One region of the Ensifer sp. ENS03 genome, then DNA from elsewhere that is predicted to be linked to it. Evidence: riboswitches for the same ligand, from Rfam matches in the RefSeq annotation. Region 1 holds a riboswitch; the other holds the start of a gene.
The links. Region 1 has a riboswitch for S-adenosylmethionine ahead of metA (homoserine O-succinyltransferase). Riboswitches for the same ligand answer to the same signal wherever they lie in the genome.
Positions count from the first base shown of each region.

Region 2: linked by a shared signal. The riboswitch ahead of IB263_RS02330 (O-succinylhomoserine sulfhydrylase) and the one ahead of metA (homoserine O-succinyltransferase) in region 1 are both predicted to bind S-adenosylmethionine.

Region 1 is NZ_JACVAV010000004.1:264,346-267,721, forward strand. It holds gene IB263_RS17600 (VWA domain-containing protein) at 1-663, opposite strand, end outside; gene metA (homoserine O-succinyltransferase) at 670-1,596, opposite strand; SAM riboswitch at 1,658-1,735, opposite strand; gene IB263_RS17610 (NUDIX domain-containing protein) at 1,977-2,420, opposite strand; gene IB263_RS17615 (MoxR family ATPase) at 2,417-3,256, opposite strand; gene IB263_RS17620 (RidA family protein) at 3,360-3,376, opposite strand, start outside.
Region 2 is NZ_JACVAV010000001.1:463,622-466,997, reverse strand. It holds tRNA gene IB263_RS02340 (tRNA-Gly) at 3-77, opposite strand; gene IB263_RS02335 (2'-deoxycytidine 5'-triphosphate deaminase) at 159-1,256, opposite strand; SAM riboswitch at 1,331-1,409, shown strand; gene IB263_RS02330 (O-succinylhomoserine sulfhydrylase) at 1,454-2,638, shown strand; gene IB263_RS02325 (hypothetical protein) at 2,695-2,868, opposite strand; gene apaG (Co2+/Mg2+ efflux protein ApaG) at 2,867-3,259, shown strand; gene IB263_RS02315 (Hsp33 family molecular chaperone) at 3,332-3,376, opposite strand, start outside.

The DNA of each region.
Region 1 (3,376 bases):
ATAGCCGTGTTCGGCGGTGGCGCGGATCGTGCCGGAGAGGTCGAGTTCGTCGGCGGCACCCTGGCGCACCCAGCGCCGGAGCCGCTTCAGGGCCACTTTGATGTTGCGCGTGCCGAGCTCGATCGTGTCGTCATAATCCTTGAACTCGCGCCGGTCCCAAACCTTGACGGCGCGGCGGTGGCGCGACTGGTCCTGGCCGATCCGCACACCCTCGGGATTGTAGCCATAGGCGCCGAAGGGCGAGGTGCCGGCGGTACCGATCCATTTTGAGCCGCCCTGATGGCGGCCCTTTTGCTCCTGCAGCCGCTGGCGCAAGGTCTCCATCAGCTTGTCGAAGCCGCCGAGTGCCTCGATCAGGCGTTTTTCTTCCTCGCTCAGATGCTTCTCTGCGAGCTTGCGCAGCCAATCCTCGGGGATGGTGGCCTCTTCGCTCGCTTCCATCGGGTTGACTGCTTCGAGACCCGAAAAGCAGTGCTGGAACACCCGGTCGAAGCGGTCGATATGGCGTTCGTCCTTCACCAGTGCCGTGCGCGCCAGATAGTAGAAGGCTTCGACGTCGAAGGTGGCGATGCCCGCCTCCATCCCCTCGATCAAGGACAGGAATTCCCGGAGCGTGACCGGGACCTTCGCTGCCTTGAGTTCGAGGAAGAAGGGAATGAACATCTGACCTCAGCTTTTCCCGGTGCCGATCTCCGCGAGATCGTAGGGCGTCGTCTGGTACATCTCGTTGATCCAGTTGCCGAAGAAGAGATGTGCATGGCTGCGCCAGCGGTTCTGCGGCGGCAGGGTCGAATCGTTGTGCGGGAAGTAGTCGTGCGGCATCTTGATCGGCACGCCCGCATCCACGTCGCGGAAGTATTCGTCCGACAGCGAGGTCGAATCATACTCCACGTGGTTGAACATGTAGAGCCGGTTGCCCTTTTTCTCGTGCACGAGGCAGACGCCCATCTCCTTCGATTCCATCAGGATTTCGAGGCTCGGCACCTTGTCGATGTCGGCGCGGCGCACTTCGGTCCAGCGCGAAACGGGGACGGCGAAATCGTCGGAGAAGCCGTTGAGATAGACGGAGGAGCGGTTGAGGTTCTGGTGACGATAGACGCCGAAGGCTTTTTCCTTCAGCGGATACTTCGGCACGTCGTGGAAGTGATAGATTGCCGCCATCGCGCCCCAGCAGACGTTGAGCGTCGAATGCACGTTGGTCTCGGTCCAGTCGAGGATGCGCTTCAGCTCGTCCCAATAGGTGACGTCTTCGTATTCGAGCGTCTCGACCGGGGCGCCGGTGATGATGAAACCGTCGAACTTGCGGCCCTGCACTTCTTCCCAGGTCTCGTAGAAGGAGAGCAGGTGATCTTCCGAGGTGTTCTTGGCGCGGTGCGCGCCGATGCGCACCAGCGACAGTTCCACCTGCAGCGGCGAAGCGCCGATCAGGCGCGCCATCTGGATCTCTGTCTTGATCTTGTTCGGCATGAGGTTCAGGAGCCCGATCTGGAGCGGGCGGATATCCTGACGGATCGCCACGGTCTCGGTCATCACCCGCACGCCCTCATGCGCGAGGGTTTCGAAGGCGGGCAGCGTATCGGGAATCTTGATGGGCATGGGCTTCCACTCGATCAATACAAAAAAACCGGCGGCGATTGATCGCGACCGGTCCTCGGAAATCCAACTTTCCTCGGCCCTTTAGCGACTTGTTTAACGTGGCTGCAAGCCGGCCGGCCAAATCACCACGGAGAATTTGATAGCGCGAGTGGGCCGCGGGGGTCAAGAAAAACGATTCGCGTTGGGGGCGGCTGCCCCTCATCCCGCTGCTGCGACTTCTCCCCGCTGGCGGGGAGAAGTGGCCTTGCCGCACCCGATCGTTCCACGAGTTAAGCTCAGCGGCCGTTCGGCCCATCTTGGTAGCCGGGTTCGCTGTCGGCACGTCTCGGCTTGGGGGCAGCCGTCGTCCTCGTCCCCTCTCCCCGCCTGCGGGGAGAGGGTCAGGGAGAGTGGCTGGTCTGCAGCAGGCGTAGAGCATCCCGCATGCCATAACCCAGCCGGCGGTCAGCCTGATCGATACCGAGCCAAAAGAAACGAAAGCGGATCGGGTCACCGCCGCCAAAGGGCGTCATTTCCTGATGTATCCAGGTCTGCCGTTGCTCGCCGGCAAGGGCGATGTGGAAGTAGTGCCGCCGATGACAGATCGTCCTGCCGTCCTTCGGGTAGTGGTAGTCCTGCGTGACGAGATGGGTGAGTGCTTCCGGCGGCGTCAGCCCGGTTTCCTCGATGAATTCCCGCTGAGCCGATGTCTCCGGGCTTTCGCCTGGTTCCATCGTACCGCCGGGCACCTGCAGCTCGATGTCTGGGAAATCCGGCTCGTCGAAGACCAGCAGGCGGTCCTGCCAGGTGGCGTAGATCAGGACCTTGTGCGCGTCCGGCCTCATCCGTCGCGGCGGGCCATGAAGGCGAGGCGCTCGAAGAGGTGCACGTCTTGTTCGTTCTTCAGGAGCGCACCATGCAGCTTCGGCAGCATGGTCTTGGCATCGGCCCTGAGGTCGGCCGGATCGACCTCGTCGGCGACGAGCAGGCGGATCCAGTCGAGCGCCTCTGACGTGGAGGGCTTCTTCTTCAGGCCCGGCACCTGGCGGATGTCGTAGAAGGCGGCGAGCGCCGCCGAAAGCAGCGTCTTGCGGATGCCGGGATAATGCACCTCGACGATGCGGGCGAGCGTGTCTGCATCGGGGAAGCGGATATAGTGGAAGAAGCAGCGGCGCAGAAACGCGTCCGGCAGCTCCTTCTCGTTGTTGGAGGTGATGATGACGATCGGCCGGTGACGCGCGCCGATCATCTCGCCGGTCTCGTAGACATGGAATTCCATGCGGTCGAGCTCCTGCAACAGGTCGTTCGGAAACTCGATGTCGGCCTTGTCTATCTCGTCGATCAGAAGCACCACGCGGCGATCGGCCTCGAAGGCCTGCCAGAGCTTGCCCTTGCGGATATAGTTCCGGACCTCGTTGACACGCTCGTCGCCGAGCTGGCTGTCGCGCAGCCGCGACACGGCGTCATATTCATAGAGGCCTTGCTGTGCCTTGGTCGTCGACTTGACGCTCCATTCGATGAGTTCGAGGCCAAGGGCGGCGGCGATCTGGCGGGCAAGCTCGGTCTTGCCGGTGCCGGGCTCGCCCTTGACCAGCAGCGGCCGCTCCAGCCGGATCGCGGCGTTGACGGCGATCATCAGGTCCCTGTCGGCGATATAGTCGGCGGTGCCTTGAAATTGCATGGGCGTCTTCCGGTTCAGCGTAAGTCAGGCGAAGTCATGCCCTATGGACTATCGCATAATGGCTTAAATCGGAATCGTTTTGAGGGTAGGCGCGATCAAGGGGTCAGCCGCGAAGCGCGG
Region 2 (3,376 bases), on a different contig from region 1:
AATGGAGCGGGTGATCGGGATCGAACCGACGACATCCAGCTTGGGAAGCTGGCGTTCTACCGCTGAACTACACCCGCGGCGCCTGCGAAACTTCCCGAACCGGGGCGATCTGTCAAGCACCCTTGCGCGGGATCGCGTAAGGGGCGCTGCAAAATCCCCTACTCGGCGCGGAAATGCTTCGAGAGCTTCAGGCCCTGCGCCTGGTAGTTGGAGCCGACGCCGAGGCCATAGAGACCATCCGGCCGTTCCAGCATGTGTTCGTAGATCAGGCGGCCGACGATCTGGCCGTGTTCGAGGATGAACGGCACCTCGTGGCTGCGCACTTCGAGCACGGCTCGGCTGCCCGTGCCGCCGGCCGAGGCATGGCCGAAACCCGGATCGAAGAAGCCGGCATAATGCACGCGAAACTCGCCGACCAGCGGATCGAACGGCGTCATCTCGGCCGCATAAAGCGGTGGAACATGCACCGCCTCGCGCGAGACGAGAATGTAGAACTCATCCGGATCGAGGATCAGTTCGTCGCGGCCACGGCTGTAGAGTGGCTCCCAGAAATCGAAGATCGCGTGCTGCGCTTTCTTGTCGACGTCGATGACGGCGGTGTGATGCTTGCCGCGATAGCCGATCAGGCCTTCCGGCCCGGTGCCCTTCAGATCGATCGACAGCGCGATGCCGCCGCCGCTGACGTTCGGCTTGTCGCTCGCCACCAGCACGTCGCTCTCGTGCAGCGCCTGCAGTTCCTGCTCCGACAGGATAGACTGGCCCATGCGGAAGCGGATCTGCGACAGGCGCGAGCCGCGGCGCACGACGATCGGGAAGGTGCGCGGGCTGATTTCGAGATAGAGCGGACCGCTGTAGCCGGCCGGGATCTTGTCGAATTCCTGGGCGCGATCAGTGATGACGCGGGTGAAGATGTCGAGGCGACCGGTCGAGCTTTTCGGGTTGGCCGAGGCCGACATGCCCTCAGGCAGTTCCAGGCTTTCCATCAGCGGCACGATGTAGACGCAGCCCGTTTCCAGCACCGCGCCATCGGTCAGATCGACGACGTGCAGCTTCAGCCGGTCGAGCTTGTCGGCAACGAGGTGAGACGGGCCTGGCATGAAGCTTGCGCGGACGCGGAAAGCCTTCGAGCCTAGGCGCAGGTCGAGGCTTGCCGGCTGGATCTGATCGACATCCAGCGGCTTCTCGCTTTTGAGGCGTCCCGATTCTAACAGCGCGGCGATCGCGCGATCGGCCAAAATCCCAGTGTCGCGGCCCATTGCAGTCCTCTTTTCAGTTGCGAGACAAAACCAAACTCCGGGAATTGACGCAAGCGTACCCTGGCAGTATTGAAGCTTTATCCCGTGGTGATTTGGCCGGTCGGCTTGCAGCCACGTTAAACAAGTAGCTAAAAAGGCCGGGTGTCAAACCGGCCCTTCACGCGGCCGGTTTTTTTGTTTTTGAAAGTGACCGTCACATGAGCAAAAACTGGCGCCCCGCAACGCAACTGGTCCATGGCGGGACCACCCGTTCCCAGCACGGAGAGACCTCCGAGGCGATCTTCCTTACCCAGGGCTTTGTCTACGAGACGTCGGAAGCTGCGGAAGCTCGTTTCAAGGGCGAGACCGAAGGCTTCATCTACGCCCGCTACGGTAGCCCGACCAACGACATGTTTGAAAAGCGCATGTGCATGCTGGAAGGCGCCGAGGATGCGCGCGCCACGGCATCGGGCATGGCTGCCGTCACCGCCGCCATTCTCTGCCAGCTGAAGGCCGGCGACCACATCGTCGCCGCCCGCGCCCTCTTCGGCTCCTGCCGCTGGGTGGTCGAGACGCTGGCGCCGAAATACGGTATCGAGTGCACGCTGGTCGACGGACGCGACCTCGCCAACTGGGAAAAGGCGATCCAGAAGAACACCAAGGTCTTCTTCCTCGAAAGCCCGACCAACCCGACGCTCGAAGTCATCGACATTGCCGGCGTTGCCAAGCTCGCCAACCAGATCGGCGCCAAGGTCGTCGTCGATAACGTCTTTGCGACGCCGCTCTTCCAGAAGCCGCTGGAACTCGGCGCCCATATCGTCGTCTATTCCGCCACCAAGCATATCGACGGCCAGGGCCGTTGCCTCGGCGGTGTCGTGCTTTCCGACAAGGAATGGATCAACGAGCACCTGCACGACTACTTCCGCCACACCGGCCCGGCGATGTCGCCGTTCAACGCCTGGACGCTGCTGAAAGGTATCGAGACGCTGCCGCTACGCGTGCGTCAGCAGACGGAAACGGCCCGCCGCGTGGCCGACTTCCTGGCAGAACAGCCGCAGGTCGCCAAGGTCATCTATCCTGGCCGCAAGGATCATCCGCAGGCCGACATCATCGCCAAGCAGATGACCGGCGGATCGACGCTCGTCGCCTTCGAACTGAAGGGCGGCAAGGATGCAGCCTTCGCGCTGCAGAATGCGCTGGAGATCGTGCGCATCTCCAACAACCTCGGCGACAGCAAGAGCCTGATCACCCATCCGGGAACGACCACGCACAAGAACCTGACCGACGAGGCCCGCGAAGAGCTCGGCATTTCCGCCGGAACCGTGCGCTTCTCGGCCGGCATCGAGGACAGCGACGATGTGGTGGAAGATTTCGCCCGCGCGCTGAAGGCCGTGAAGGCCTGATTTTTACGAAGACACGGCCGCCGTGATCAACGGCGGCCGACGCCCCTTGCCGGCCGTCACGAGATGGTTTCCGGCGGCGGGGCGCCAAGGCGCCAGGCACGTTTCACCCGCTCGATCGCGTCAGCACGGCCATCCGTCCCATCATGGGATCGCACAATCTTGCCGTTATTCTTGACGAAACCATCTTGCTGTAGAATACCCTGAAAGACCTGAAGCAAGGTGATGCCCATGTATCGCGCTTTGACCCGCGACATAGAAGTTACGGTGGAGCCGTACTATCTCGAAGAGCAGTCGGATCCCGATGATGGCCGCTATGTCTGGGGCTATCGCATCGTCATCTCAAACCACTCGGACGCGTCGGTGCGGTTGATGACGCGCTACTGGCACATTACCGATGAGAACGGGCAAGTCGACGAGGTCAGCGGTCCGGGCGTCATCGGCGAGCAGCCGCTGCTCAATCCCGGCGATACCTATGAGTATTCGTCCGGATGCCCTCTGGATACGCCCTCAGGCGTCATGTTCGGCCACTACAGCATGGAATCGGAAGGCGGAGAGACCTTCAACGTTGCCATCCCCGCCTTCTCGCTCGATTCACCCGGGCTCGTGCGCACCCTGAACTGAAGCCAATCCGGAACAGCGCGTCCTTCGGACTAGCGTCGCTCTAAATCGCGGCCAGTCGGCCGGAGGCGCCCGCTACTGCGGGCGCACCTCGCTTGCTTCGAAGCGATAGGTCGTCGA